2 regions of the Micromonospora sp. HM134 genome follow, and region 1 is predicted to be linked to the other one. Evidence: riboswitches for the same ligand, from Rfam matches in the RefSeq annotation. Region 1 holds a riboswitch; the other holds the start of a gene.
What was found. Region 1 has a riboswitch for cobalamin ahead of metE (5-methyltetrahydropteroyltriglutamate--homocysteine S-methyltransferase). Riboswitches for the same ligand answer to the same signal wherever they lie in the genome.
Positions count from the first base shown of each region.

Region 2: it holds a riboswitch for cobalamin, as region 1 does, so the genes downstream of both, FJK98_RS13740 (ribonucleoside-diphosphate reductase subunit alpha) here and metE (5-methyltetrahydropteroyltriglutamate--homocysteine S-methyltransferase) in region 1, are expected to answer to the same signal.

Region 1 covers NZ_CP041061.1:2,806,607-2,814,145, forward strand. Annotated here, with positions in the region: partial or broken gene FJK98_RS34810 (ECF transporter S component) at 99-239, opposite strand; gene metE (5-methyltetrahydropteroyltriglutamate--homocysteine S-methyltransferase) at 718-2,955, opposite strand; cobalamin riboswitch at 3,069-3,282, opposite strand; gene FJK98_RS12410 (HNH endonuclease family protein) at 3,578-4,255, shown strand; gene FJK98_RS12415 (hypothetical protein) at 4,579-4,941, opposite strand; gene FJK98_RS12420 (extracellular solute-binding protein) at 4,967-6,181, opposite strand; gene FJK98_RS12425 (hypothetical protein) at 6,444-7,208, opposite strand.
Region 2 covers NZ_CP041061.1:3,164,427-3,171,965, forward strand. Annotated here, with positions in the region: gene FJK98_RS13725 (ABC-F family ATP-binding cassette domain-containing protein) at 1-267, shown strand, start outside; gene FJK98_RS13730 (PIG-L family deacetylase) at 371-1,705, shown strand; gene FJK98_RS13735 (ribonucleotide-diphosphate reductase subunit beta) at 1,768-2,745, opposite strand; gene FJK98_RS13740 (ribonucleoside-diphosphate reductase subunit alpha) at 2,799-5,174, opposite strand; cobalamin riboswitch at 5,294-5,507, opposite strand; gene FJK98_RS13745 (helix-turn-helix transcriptional regulator) at 5,536-6,423, opposite strand; gene FJK98_RS13750 (oxidoreductase) at 6,551-7,453, shown strand; gene FJK98_RS13755 (hypothetical protein) at 7,509-7,539, shown strand, end outside.

The DNA of each region.
Region 1 (7,539 bases):
CTGATGTGACCCACCTCCCTGACCGCCCGCCTCGGCGGTGGCGGACGGACCCGGGTCCGGTCGCACCGCACCCCGCCGGCTGCGGCGCGGGTGCGGCCAAAGGTGACGGGTGCGCCGAACGCGGCCCGCCGGGCGGCCCGCCGCAGTCCGGCCAGCACCGCCGGGCCGGCCAGCACGACCGCCACCGCCGTCGTGATCGCCCGCCCGGTGTCCCAGCCGAACGTCGAGGTGACGGCCGTGGACGGCGACCTTCTGAGGGCGGGTCGACCATCGGCGACAGCACGACATCCGGTGCTGCGTGCGACCGCACCGCCCCTGCCGAGTTCTTGCGACTCAGCAAAAGGAGACTCCGGTGCAAGCGTCACCAGCGCAAGGGCCCCATCGGTCATCCTCCGGTGCCGCGACTGCGGGCATCATCGAGGAACCAGCCGAGCGGACCGGCCAGTTAGACGCCCTGAACAAACTGCTCAGCGACATCCGGCAGATCCTCGACGCCACGCAGAGCTGCTGCGCGGCCCGGCGTGACGCCGACAGACGGATCAGGGAGCTGACAGACACCCAACGGACCTGACAACCGTCGACCGTTTCCGGACCGACACCGCGCCACGCACTCCGATGATCTCCCGAGCCGCTCGATCTTGCCGGCGGACCGGAGAGGCCGGTCTACTCGACGCGCTGTTCCGGGCGGATCCCGCAGGTCCGCCCGGAACAGTCCGATCAGCTCGCGCGGACCTCGGCGGCGGCGGCGACGAGGTGTCGGAGGGTCGCCTCGACCTCGGGATAGGTGCGGGTCTTCAGGCCGCAGTCCGGGTTGACCCACAGCCGTCGGGCGGGCACGGCCGTGACGGCCCGGCGGAGCGCGTCGACCACCTCGTGGTGGGGTGGGATGCGGGGCGAGTGGATGTCCCACACCCCGGGGCCGACGCCCCGGCGGTAACCGATCGCGGCCAGGTCGTCGAGAACCTCCATTTTCGACCGGGACGCCTCGATGCTGGTGACGTCGGCGTCGAGCGCGTCGATGGCGGTGATCACCTCACCGAACTCGCTGTAGCACAGGTGGGTGTGGATCTGAGTGTCGTCGGCGACGCCGCCGGTGGCCAGCCGGAACGCGCCGACCGCCCAGTCCAGATAGGCCTTCTGGTCGGCCCGACGCAGCGGCAGGGTCTCGCGGAGGGCGGGTTCGTCGACCTGGATGATCCGGATGCCGGCGGCCTCCAGATCGTGGCATTCGTCGCGCAGCGCGAGTGCCACCTGGTCGGCGGTGTCGGCCAGGGGCTGGTCGGTGCGGACGAACGACCAGGCCAGGATGGTGACCGGGCCGGTGAGCATGCCCTTGACCGGACGGTCGGTCAGCGACTGGGCGTAGGTGGACCACGCGACGGTCATCGGTGCCCGGCGGGCCACGTCACCGTGGATGATCGGCGGTCGGACGCAACGGGACCCGTAGGACTGCACCCATCCGTGGGTGGTGGCGGCGAAACCGTCGAGTTGTTCGCCGAAGTACTGGACCATGTCGTTGCGTTCCGGCTCGCCGTGCACCAGCACGTCCAGGCCCAGCCGTTCCTGCAACCGGATGACCTGCTCCACCTCGGCGCGTATCCGCTGCGTGTAGCCGGCGTCGTCGAGAGTGCCGGCGCGGTGCGCGGCGCGGGCCCGGCGCAGCTCGGCGGTCTGCGGGAACGAACCGATCGTGGTGGTCGGCAGGTCCGGTAGCGTCAGCCGTTCCTGCTGGCGGGCGGCCCGCCCGGCGTAGTCGCCACGGTGCCGGTCGGCAGGGCGCAACGCCGCCAACCGGCCGCGCACGTCGTCGTGCCGCCACGCCGGCGGGGCGGGCGGCAACGGGGCCGGCAGGCTGGTGGTGCCGTCGCGTAGCGCCCGCCCGAGCAGGACCACCTCGTCGACCTTCTGCCGGGCGAACGCGAGCCGCGCGGACAACTCCGGGTCGAGGTGGGTCTCGGCCGACAGGTCGACCGGCACGTGTAGCAGCGAACAGGAGGTGGACACCGCCACGTGGTCGGCCAGTCCGGCGACCGTGGCACCGGCGGCGACGGCCGCCCGCAGATCCGTGCGCCAGATGTTGCGTCCGTCGACCAGGCCGGCGACGACGGTCGTGCCGCGCAGGGGACCGGCGGCGGCGAGCCGGTGCAGGTTGCCCGGGCCGGCGACCAGGTCCAGGCCGATCGCCTCGACCGGGGTGTCCAGCAGGGCCGGCAGGGCGTCGCCGAGGTCACCGAAGTAGGTGGCGACGAAGATCCGGGGACGGTGTGGCAGTTCCCCGAGACGTCGGTAGGCGTGCCGCAGGCCGTCGATCTCGGCCGTGGTGCGGTCGGCGACGTAGGCGGGTTCGTCCAGTTGGACCCAGGCCACGCCCGCGTCGGCCAGGGCGGTGAGGATCCGGGCGTACGTGTCGACCAGGTCGTCGAGCCGGGCGAACGGATCGTCGCCCTTGGCCAGCAGCAGGAAGGTGGCCGGACCCACCAGCACCGGTCGGGTGGCGATGCCCAGGTCACGTGCCTGCGCGTACTCGCTCAGCGCCTTCGCCGGGTCCGCCGCGAACACGGTGTCGGGCTCGATCTCCGGCACCAGGTAGTGGTAGTTGGTGTCGAACCACTTGGTGAGTTCCAGCGCTGGTGCGGCATCGACACCACGGGCCATGGCGAAGTAGGTGTCGAGTCGACCGAGGCCGAGCCGGGCGAACCGGCGGGGGACCGCCCCCACCGCGACGGCGGTGTCGAGCATGTGGTCGTAGTAGGAGAACGTGTTGGACGGGATCGCATCGAGGCGGGCGTCGCGCAGCGTCCGCCACACCTCGGCCCGCAGCCCGACGGCCACGGCCTCCAACTCGGTGGCGTCCAGCGTGCCGGCCCAGTACGCCTCGACGGCCTTCTTCCACTCGCGGTGGGCGCCGATACGGGGATAGCCGAGCACGGTGCTCTGCCCGAATGAGGTGGTCACAGATGGTCCTTCCCTCGCGGTGTCCGACGACCACCCGAGAGGAAGACGGATACGCCACGGCGTAACCGGCATTCCGCCCTGGCCCTCCCGAGAGGCCGCCGACGGCGCGCACCGGCGGCACGCGCAGCGCTGGCAGGTCTTCGGACTCGTGGGCGTGACACAGGGTCGCCTACTGGCCGTCGCTTCCCAGACCTTGCGGTCCAGTGCTTCGTTGACGGCGGTCGTTCCCACTCACCGCTGCGGGGCAGTCCCGGTCTCACACCGGGTTCCCTCTTACGACGTCTCACCCGCGCACGGGAGAGACGAACCAGCACTGCCCGCGATCCTACGGGCACCACGACGATGCCTCGGCCCGGGGTGCGGATCAGAAGGTCAGGAGTTCGACTCTGCTGGGACAGGGGCGTTCGGTTTGCCGTCCAGTACGCAGTTCCGCATTGCGCTTCCGTGCATCACTGCTCAGGAGCGGGTTCGGGGCGACTCCCGGGAAGTCGGCCCGACGCCGAGTGACTCCCGACTCAGGTCGGGCCCTCCGGGCGGGTCTTCACGCGGATGCCATCCCGCTGTCACCTTCCATCGAGGATGATGATTGCATCTGTCGTCGATGGTGACCGGGAGGCGTGGCATGTCAGGACCGACCACGAAGACGTCCGGGCCGGCCCGGCCCCGGGTGCGTGCCGTGACCTTGGCACTAGCCACGTTCGTCGGCGCAGCCCTCTCGGCGGGCATCGGGGGGACGGCGTCGGCGACGCCGCCGGGGATCCCGTCGAAGGCGACCGCGCAGGCGCAGCTCAACGCCCTCACCGTCGCCGCCGAGGGCTCCACCAGCGGCTACTCCCGGGACCTGTTCCCGCACTGGATCACCGTCAGCGGCAGCTGTGACACCCGTGAGCAGATCCTCAAACGCGACGGCACGTCGGTCGTGGTCAACTCCTCCTGCCAGGCCACGTCGGGGCGCTGGTACAGCCCGTACGACGGGGCGACCTGGACCGCCGCGTCGGACGTGGACATCGACCACGTGGTCCCTCTGGCGGAGGCGTGGCGCTCCGGGGCGAGTTCCTGGACGACCAGCCGCCGGCAGAGCTTCGCCAACGACCTGTCCGGCCCGCAGCTGATCGCGGTGACCGACAACGTCAACCAGTCCAAGAGCGACCAGGACCCCTCCACGTGGCAGCCTCCCCTGTCGTCGTACCGGTGCACCTACAGCAAAATGTGGATCACCGTGAAGTACACCTGGGGCCTGCGGCTGCAATCGTCGGAGAAGTCCGCCCTACAGACCATGCTCAACACCTGCTCCTCCTGACCGCCCGCCCGATCAGCGGCTGCGTCGGGCAACGCACCGGGTGACCGGAGCGGCAACGTGCAGGGGGGCCGGCAGTCCCGCCGAGGGCTTCGGGGAAGCCGCTCACCGTGGCGACACCTCGACCTGACCAGGACCCGCAGCACCCCCGCCACCCCGATGTCCTAGGACGCTTTAGGAGTGCCGCTCCTCAGCGGCCAGGCCAACGCCTGCCTGACGGACATCGTCACCGCGTACCTGGTGCACGGGCACCTGCCGAAGCACGACACGGCCTGCCAACAGCGCCGCTGGCGCGTCCCTCCGGTAACTGCCGACACGACAGCCGTTCACCGACCGGGCGGCTGCCCGGTGGTGCCCGCGGCCTCCGGCTCCGCGGTGTCCCGCGCCGGGCCGGCCGCGGCGTCCGGGCTCGCGGCGGTCTGCAACTGGTACGACCGGTAGGTCAGCCAGAGCGCGACCAGCCCGGCGACGGCTGCCGCCACGCTGGCGATCTGGTCGGCCAGGTCCGGGCCGAGCGCCAACACCCCGACGACGATGACCAGGACCGCCAGCCCGCCGAGCGCCACCGTGCGGACCTGCTGCCTGGCCAGGTGTGCCGTCCAACGGCGCGGAATCACCCTGATCACCAACTCCGCCAGGATGATCCCGGCCATCACCAGGATCGGCACCTGCCACGGCTCGACCTTCACGGACCCTCCTCCACCCGGTCTCCGGTCATGCGAGCGCCGCCTTCATGGCGGCGATGAACTCCGAGGTCAGGTCGGACTCACCGCGGAGCATCCGGGCGACGTGGTCGACGAAGACCTCGGCGAACGCGCGGTATCCCGGGTGCATCGGCCGGGGCCGGGCATTCTCCACCGCACCACGTAGTGCTTCCAGGTGCGGGATGACCGCCTGGAGGTTCCTGTCGTTGTAGGCCTCGGCCAGGGTCGGGGCGAAGCCGTGCCCGGCGAGGACCTTCTGGGCTGCGGTGCCGGTCATGAAGTTGATGAACCGGAGGGCCTGGTCGGGGTGGGGACAGGCACGCGCCAGGGCGAGGCTCTGGCCGCCGAGCACCCCGGACGTCAGCGGGTACACCTTGATCTTCCCGGCCAGCAGGTCAGGGTCTTTACGCTGCTGGAGTTCGCGGTACTTCACCGGCCAGTTGCGCATGAACGTCGGCCGGCCCTCCACGAACGTGTCCAGGCTGGCGTTCTCGTCGCTGGAGCGATTGACCTTCCCGGCCACGATGGCCGCCTGCAACGGTTGTAGCGCTCTCTGCCAGGGTTTCAGCTCGAACAGGATCTCACCGGTCGCGCTGAGCAGGTCAGTGTTCACCGACAGCGCGTGCTCCAGGATGTTGACCAGGAAACCCTCGTTGTAGTTGGACGAGTTGGGGCGCAGTTGGCCGACGAACGAGCCCTTGTCGGCAAGGGTGCCGAGGACCGTCGACAAGTTCACCACATCGGGCTGCTCGGTCCCGGGGTCGCGCCAGAACAGCATGCCGACATCGGTGTTGAGCGGCGCGGCCCAGTAGCTGTTCGAGGTGTCGTCGACCTGGTGGAGATCCTTCACCGACGTCAGGAAGTTCGGGTCGGTCAACCGGATCGGGGTGATCAGCTTCTGCGCGGCGAACTCGGGGATGTCGACGACGTCCAGGTTGAGGATGTCGGCACTGCCATTGCGGGCCGCCGTCAACAGCCTCGTGCGTTCATCGCCTGATCCACCCTCGACCTCGTCGGTGAACCGGGCCGGGGTATCGGGGTTGGCCTGGTTCCACATGTCCATCAGCAGCTTCCGTGCCCCGGTGGGGTCGGCCCCGGTGGCGAGCCGAAGCTCCACCGGTGGCGGGCGGTGTCCGCCCGGCAGCAGGTAGACCGCCGAAGCGCTCACTGCGCCGCAGGTCAGCACCCCGCTGAGAAAGGAGCGCCGCGAGTACTGCTCGGGCATGGTGCGGACTCCTTCGATCCAGGCCGGTCACACGTACGCAACGAGTCATTCATCACGTTACGCTTTGGCGCTGATAAATGCCGGGCCGGGCGGGAGCGGTCGGCGAAGCTCGTACTGTCGGAAACCGGATCGAGCGGCAGGGACGGCATCGGTGACCCCATGTGCCGACGCAATTATCGGCACTGGGATATGCGGCGACGAGGCGGCGTTGTCGGACCGCCGGATCGGCGGGACACGTCACGCCACGTCGACCGGCCACCTTCTACCCGGCGCCCCACCAGGCCAGCAGACGCCGCGCGAAGGCGCGGGTCTCGACGTCGCCGACGGTCATCCCGAAGTGGCCGCGGATCTCAGCCGCCAGGTACCCGCTGAGATCCCCCGCGCCGGCACCGGCGGACAGCCTCGACAGCAGCGGTGCGATCAGGCAGTCGTACTCGTCGACGTTCGCCCGCAGGTCGTGGACGCCGATGAAATCCCAGGCGTTGAGCAGCCGGCGAAGGCCGGCCGTGCGCTGTGCTGCGCTGCCGTGGGCGAGGCTCGTGAGGTCACCCCCCGGCGAGGCCGGCACGCGGGACAGGTGGTCACGGCACAGCAGACGGACCGAATTCGCCAGTTCCCGGTTGCCACGTTCCCCGTCCTGATCCCACTCGTCGGCGAGCACGTGCAGGTCCGTGAACGGACTGTGTCGGATCTCGTCGAGATCCCCACGCTCGCAGACGAAGGCGGAAACACGCTCGCTGACGGTGCGTTCGTCGATCGCACCGTCGACCAGCCGTTGCGCCAGCGTGGCCAGCCAGGTGTCCGCGGCCTCCGCCGCGGACGGAACGCGTACGCCCATCTCGTCGAGGGCGGCGGGGAGCAGCTCGCCGATCAGTCGGGTGTCGGTGCCGTCGAGCCCGGCAACTTCCCGCAGGGCCGGCCCGTCGTGCCCGTCGGCGAGCCAGTCCGCCGCGTACCAGGGCATCCGCTCGACGACCATGCGGCCCAGCACGTACTCGGCGGCAACCAGGTCCGGCGGCCTGCTCACCGGCCGGTCGCTGTTCCCGCTCGACCGTGCGGATCGGCGTGAGTGTCGCTCTGCCATGCCCTATATCCCCTCCGAGCCGACACGTCGACCGCTCATGCCACATACGGTGCCAGTGCTGACCATCCCTCATCAATCGGCAGAGCCCTGACCTGCCCACTTTTGCCCGTGATCGGACTACACAATCAACTGTCCTATAGCTGACACCTCCGGCGGGCCGCCCACCGTTTCTGCCGGTAGATGACCCGATCACCGTGGGTGATCAATGCGGGGGATGCGCTGTTCACCCGGCCATCTATTTCGGTTGATGGATGTCGCCTATCTTGCCACCAGA
Region 2 (7,539 bases), 360 kb from region 1:
GTCGGCGCGCTGTCCGGTGGCGAACTGCTGCGCGCCACCCTGGCCTGCGTCCTGTTCGCCGAGCCGGCACCGCAGCTGCTCCTGCTCGACGAGCCCACCAACAACCTGGACCTGGTCAGCGTGGCGCAGTTGGAGAGCGCGCTGCTGGCGTACCGGGGGGCGTTCGTGGTGGTCAGTCACGACGACCGGTTCCTCGCCGGGATCGCCGTGGACCGCTGGCTCCGGTTGGCCGACGGCCGGCTCACCGAGACGGGGCCGCCGCGCTGACCCGGCCCGGCCGTCCGACGCCGGGGGCCGTCGTGACGGGGCAGAGGTTGACGTTCGTCCATGGTAGAAAGAGGACGCACGCTACTGCTACGGGGAGGTAACCGTGCGTCACTTTGTCATGCGAACAGTTCGCCGTCGTCCGGCCCGGTGGTCGCTGGCCGTCGGGGTGGTGGCCGCCTGCGCGGCGGCTACCCTGGTCGGCCCGCCGGCCGCCCAGGCCGGGCCGGGCTGCCCGGCCGGAGCGATCATGAACGTGGTCGCCCACCAGGACGACGACCTGCTCTTCCTCAGCCCGGACCTGCTGCACGACGTGCAGGCCAACCGCTGCGTCCGCACGGTCTTCGTCACGGCGGGCGACGCCGGCCGGGACAGCGCCTACTGGACCGGCCGGGAGACCGGGGCGCGGGCGGCGTACGCCCAGATGGCCGGGGTCGCCGACACCTGGACCCAGGCGGACGCCGGGATCAGCGGGCACCCGATCCCGATCTTCACCCTCACCGCCAAGCCCACCGTGTCGCTGGCCTTCCTCCGGCTCCCGGACGGATACCCCGGCGGCACCGGCCATCCGAACACCGGTTCGCAGAGCCTGCAGAAGCTCTGGCTCAACGACATCTCGTCGATCACGTCGCTGGGCGCCGGCGCGTCCAGCTACAGCCGCTCCGGCCTGACCACCACCCTGGCCGGGCTGATGGCCGCCTACCAGCCGACCGCCGTCAACACCCAGGACCACGCCGGTGGGTTCGGCGACGGTGACCACAGCGACCACCACGCCGCGGCCTACTTGGCCCAAGCCGCCGAGCAGGCGTACGTCGGTTCGCCGACGTTCACCGGCTACCACGACTACAAGATCAAGAACTATCCGGCGAACCTGGGGTCGACCGACGTCGCCGCCAAGTCCGCGGCCTTCTTCGCCTACGGCCAGTACGACGACGGGGCCTGCACCAGCCTGCCCACCTGCGCCGGCCACGACTACCCGTACTTCCTCCAGCGGCAGTACAAGGTCCTCGGCCCCAACCTGGCCCGGACGGCCACCGTCACCGCGACCAGCCAGGACACCGGCAGCGGGCAGACGGCGGCCAAGGCCGTCGACGGGGTGATCGCCGGCTGGCCCGACGACCCGACCCGGGAGTGGGCGACCGTCTACGGCGGCGTCGGCACCCAGCTCACCCTGAGCTGGCCGGGCCCGCGCACCATCCGCCGGGTCGTCCTCTACGACCGGCCCAACCCCAACGACCAGATCACCGGCGGCACCCTGCTGTTCAGCGACGGCACCTCCACGGCCGTCGGCGCCCTGGACAACAGCGGCGGCCCGACGGAGATCATTCTCCCGGCGGCGAAGACGGTGACCAGCGTCAAGCTCACCGTCACCGGGGTCGGCGGCGGCACCGTCAACGTCGGCCTCGCCGAGATCGAGGTGTTCGGCAACGCCGGCCCCTGACCGACGGCCAGGCCCGGCCCGGTGGTCGCACGCCCCACCGGACCGGGCCCCGGCCACGCCGGTCAGAAGTCGTCGTCGAAGGTGACGCTGCCGCTGACCCCCACCTGGTACGCCGACACCCGCCGCTCGAAGAAGTTCGACAGCTCCTGCACGTCCTGCAGATCCATGAACGCGAACGGGTTCTGCGCCCCGTAGCGCGGCGCGATGCCGAGCTGGGCGAGCCGCCGGTCGGCGACGTGCTCCAGGTAGGCCCGCATGTCCTTAAGTGACAGCCCGGACACGCCCTGGTCGAGCAGGTCCTCGGCGAACTGCACCTCGCACTCGACGGCCTCGGCGAGCATCTCGGTCACCTGACGTTCCAGCTCGGCGTCGAACAGGTCCGGCTCCTCCCGCCGGGCGGTCTCCACCACGTCGAAGGCGAACGCCATGTGCATCGACTCGTCGCGGAACACCCAGTTGGTGCCCGACGCCAACCCGTTGAGCAGGCCCCGGGACCGCAGGAAGTAGACGTAGGCGAAGGCCCCGTAGAAGAACAGCCCCTCGATGCAGGCGGCGAAGCAGATCAGGTTGAGCAGGAACGCCCGCCGGTCCGCGCGGGTACGCAGCTCCCGCAGTTCGAATACCGAGTCGATCCAGCGGAAGCAGAACTCGGCCTTGCGCCGGATCGACGGGATGTTCTCGATGGCGGCGAACGCGGCGAACCGTTCCTGCTCGTCGGGCACGTACGTGTCGAGCAGGTTCAGGTAGAACTGCACGTGCACGGCTTCCTCGAACAGCTGCCGCGACAGGTAGAGCCGGCCCTCCGGTGAGTTGACGTGCTGGTAGAGGTTGAGCACCAGGTTGTTGGCGACGATCGTGTCACCGGTGGCGAAGAACGCCACCAACCGGGACACCAGATGCCGCTCGGCCGGCGACAGCCGCTCCAGATCGGCCAGGTCGGAGTGCAGGTCGACCTCCTCCACCGTCCAGGTGTTGCGGATGGCGTCCCGGAACCGGTCGAAGAAGTGCGGGTAGCGCATCGGCCGCAGGGTGAGGTCCATGCCGGGGTCGAGCAGCAGCTGCCGCCCGGCGGTGCGGGGTTCGTCGACGGTGGTCACTGGCACGCCTCGCAGCTCTCGGGGTTCTCCAGGGAGCAGGCGAGCGCCTCGGCGTCGGCCGCGACGACCGGGGCGACGGTGACGGTGGCCTGCTGGATCCGGGTCGCCGGACGCGACCGCAGGTAGTAGGTGGTCTTCAGCCCGGACTTCCAGGCGTGCAGGTACATCGAGGACAGCTTGCCGATGGTAGGCGCGCTGAGGAACAGGTTCAGCGACTGCGACTGGTCGATGTACGGCGCCCGCGCGGCGGCCAGGTCGATCAGCGCCCGCTGTGGCAGCTCCCACGCGGTACGGAACAGCTCCCGCACCTCGGCGGGCAGGTCGACGATCCCCTGCACCGAACCCTCGGCCCGCTTGATCTGGTCGCGGATCTCCGACGTCCACAACCCGCGCGCCTTCAGCTCCCGCACCAGGTACGTGTTGATCTGGAGGAACTCCCCGGACATGGTCTCCCGCTTGAACAGGTTGGACACCTGCGGCTCGATGCACTCGTAGCAGCCGGCGATCGACGCGATCGTGGCGGTCGGGGCGATCGCCACCAGCAGCGAGTTGCGCAGGCCGTGCGCCGCGATCCGGGTGCGCAGCGCGACCCACCGGTCGACCTGGGTGGGTTCGACCCCCCACAGGTCCGGGTGCAGGTCACCCCGGGCGGCCCGGGTCTCGGCGTACGCCGGGTGCGCGCCGAACCGTTCGGCGAGACCGGTCGACGTCTCCAGGGCGGTCAGGAAGATCTCCTCCTGGACCCGGGTGGACAACTCCCGGGCCCCGGCCGAGTCGAACGGCAGCCGCAGCGCGAACAACGCGTCCTGAAGCCCCATCAGCCCCAGCCCGACGGGCCGCCAGCGCGGGTTCGACACCGCCGCCTGCTCGGCCGGGTAGTAGTTGATGTCGATCACCCGGTCCAGGAACACCACCGCCGTGCGGACCGTCCCGCGCAGCTTGTCCCAGTCGACGCCGTCGTCGGTGAGGTGCGCGCCCAGGTTGACCGACCCGAGGTTGCACACCGCCGTCTCGGTGTCGCTGTTGACCTCCAGGATCTCGGTGCACAGGTTGGACAGGTGGATCGTGTTGCCCGGCACGCCGGTCTGGTTGGACAGCCGGTTCGCCGGGTCCTTGAACGTCATCCACCCGTTGCCGGTCTGCGCCAGGGTGCGCATCATCCGCCCGTACAGGTCCCGGGCCCGCACCGTGCGGACCGCCTTCTTCTCGGCGACCCGGTACGCGGCGTCGAACTCCTCGCCGTACAGGTCGGGCAGCTCCGGGGCGTCCGACGGGTCGATCAGCGACCACTCGCCGTCGGCCTCGACCCGGCGCATGAACTCGTCGGGGATCCAGTTGGCCAGGTTGAGGTTGTGGGTACGCCGGGCCTCCTCGCCGGTGTTGTCCCGCAGCTCCAGGAACTCCTCGATGTCCGGATGCCAGGGTTCCAGGTAGACGCAGGCCGCCCCCTTGCGCCGGCCGCCCTGGTTGACCGCCGCCACCCCGGCGTCGAGGGTCTTCAGGAACGGCACGATCCCGTTCGACCTGCCGTTGGTGCCCCGGATCAGCGCGCCCCGGCCGCGCACCCGCGTGAAGGAGATGCCGATGCCGCCGGAGAACTTCGACAGCTTCGCCACCTGGTGGTAGCGCTCGTAGATCGAGTCCAGTTCGTCGCGCGGCGAGTCGACCAGGAAACACGACGACATCTGGGTGTGCCGGGTGCCCGAGTTGAACAACGTCGGGGAACTCGGCAGGTAGGCCAGCGACGACATCAGCCGGTAGAACCCGACCGCCTCGTCGGGCGTGCTGGACAGCCCGCAGGCCACCCGCAGCAGCCAGTACTGCGGCGTCTCCACCACCAGCCGCGACTGCGGGTGCCGCAGCAGGTAACGGTCGGCCACCGTACGCAGCCCGAAGTACTCGAACCGCAGGTCACCGGCCGGGTCGACGGCGTCGTCGAGCTGCCGGGCGTGCCGGGCCACGAACGCGGCGGTGTCGTCGGCGATCAGGCCGAGGCCGTGGGCGTACCGGATGGACTCGCTGAACGAGGTCACCTCCTGCCCGCGTACCTCCTTCTCCACGTACGCGGCCAACAACCGCGCTGCCAGCCGGGAGTACTGCGGTTCCGTGCCGATCAGCTCCGCCGCCGTCTGGATCGACAACTTGTCCAGCTCGGCGGTGGTCGCCCCGTCGTAGAGGCCGCTGATCGTCCTGGTGGCCACCCGCAGCGGGTCGACCTCGTCCAGGTCGGCGGCCCATCGGGCGACGGCCGTGACGATCCGGTTGACGTCCACCGGCTCGGTGTCGCCGTCGCGCTTGCGTACCCGCATCGCCGGCCGGCGTGGCCCCGCGCCGTCGACATCGGACGGTAGGCTCTCCGCTACGTTCGTCATGACCTCTCCTCGCTGTCACCGATGGCCATCGGACGCGGGAGAACGCCAACGGGCGCGGCACGGCGGCCGGCCCGGGTGCTGGCGTCGGTCGTCCCGCGCGACCTCCGACCGCCGCGCGCAGCAGCGCACGGCGCACTGGCAGGTCTTCGGACTCGCGGGCGTGACCGGGTCCGGTCGCCTACTGGCCGTCGCTTCCCAGACCTCGCGGTCCAGTGCTCGATGACGGCGGTCGTTCCCACTTACCGCTGCGGGGCAGTCCCGGATTCCCACCGGGTTCCCTGTTGCCTCGACCGGACCACCGGGCCCGGTCGAACCAGCTGCGTGGCACACCATATATGGCGTGGATGGGGGAGAGGCAACACTAGATGTCGCGTCGGCGTGTCGGATAACTCTCATCCGACCGGCCGGTTGCCCGCAGTGACGCCAGCAGCCGCAGCGCGTCGGCGTCGGCGCTGCCCGGCTCGGCGGTGAAGACCAGCATGACCGGGCCGGGGTTGCCGGGCAGCGGGTAGGTGTCCCAGTCCAGGACGATGTCACCGACCTCGGGGACCTGGAAGGTCTTGGTGCCGTTGACCGATCCGCGCACGTCGTGCCGGGACCACAGCCGCCGGAACTCGGCGCTGCGGATGCTCAGCTCGCCGACGACGGCGGTGGCCCGGGGGTGGGTGGGGTCGGTGGCGACGGCGGCGCGCATCATGCCGATGTAGTCCATGGCCTGCCGCTCCCAGGCCGCGCAGCGCCGGGCACCGGTCGCCGCCTCGTCGAACATCAGCAGCAGCATGTTGAGCCGGTCCGGCGGGTAGCCCGCCGGGTCGCCGAGCAGCGCCACCGCCCACGTGTTCCAGGCGAGCAGGTCCAGGTGGCGGCCGAGCACCACCGCCGGGGTGTCCATCACCCGCAGCAGCCGCCGGGTGCTCTCCGGCACCCGCTCCGGGCCGTGGTCGACCCGGGCGGGCAGCGGCCGGCGGGCGGCACGGGCCAGGGTGAACAGGTGCCGGCGTTCCGCGTCGTCGAGGCCGAGCGCGGCGGCGAGCCCGTCCAGCACGTCGTCGGACGGGCGTACCTCCCGGCCCTGCTCCATCCGCTGGTAGTAGTCGGTGCTCAACCCGGCCAGCAGCGCCAGCTCCTCGCGGCGCAGCCCGGTGACCCGGCGTCGCCCGCCCGGCTCCAGGCCGACGTCGCGGGGGTGCAGCCGGCCGCGCCGGGCGCGCAGGAAGTCACCGAGTTCACGGGCGTACGGGTGGGTCATGTCGCCAGTGTGGCGCGGCCCGGACCGGCGCGGGTAGGTCTGCGGGACCTAGGCAACCGGGTACGACCGGTCCCGCCCGGCCGGCCCCTAGCGTCGGCGGTCCCACCCGACCGTCAGGGAGCAGCAGATGACCTGGACCGCCGACCACATCCCCGACCAGCACGGCCGCACCGCCGTCGTGACCGGCGCGAACTCCGGCCTCGGCCTGGTCACCGCCACCGCCCTGGCCCGCCGGGGCGCGCGGGTCGTGCTCGCCGTGCGCGACACCGCCGCCGGCCGGCAGGCCGCCCGTCACATCGGCGGCGACGCCGAGGTACGCGAACTGGACCTCGCCTCCCTCGCCTCGGTACGGGAATTCGCCGCCTCGCTGGCCGCCGACCGTCCGGTGCTCGACCTGCTGGTCAACAACGCCGGTGCGGTGCTGCTCGGCCCGCGCCGGACCAGCGTCGACGGCCACGAGCTGCACCTCGCCACCAACCTGCTGGGGCACTTCGCGCTGACCGGTCTGCTGCTGGGCAATCTGGGTGCGGCGCGGGCGGCCCGGGTGGTCAGCCTCAGCTCGATCACCCACCGCAGCGCGCACCTGGACTTCACCGACCTGATGGGGGAGCGCGGCTACCGGGGTGCCGGCGCGTACGGCCGGTCCAAGCTCGCCACCACCGTCTTCGGCATCGAACTGGACCGCCGGCTGCGCGCCACCGGATCGCCGGTGCTCAGCGTGCTGGCCCATCCCGGTGTCACCCGCACCAACCTGACCCCCCGGGCCTGGTCCCACCAGGGCCGGCGCGGCCGGGTGATCGCCCGGCTCGGCCTGCTGGCCACCCAACCGGTCGAGCAGGGTGCGCTGCCCCAACTGCGCGCCGCCACCGACCCGCAGGTCCACGGCGGCCAGTTCTTCGGCCCGGCCCGGTTCTTCCAGACCCGGGGGCCGGTCACCGAGGTGCGGGCCAGCCGGGAGGCCACCGACCCCGCCGTCGGCCGGCGGCTGTGGACGGCGGCCGAGGAACTGACCGGCGTCCGCTATCTCTGACGCAGGGCCGCACTAGCATGGCTGCGGTCGGTGACGGCGGTGGAGACGAGGCGACATGGGATGGCTCGGGCGGGTGCTGGGCGGCG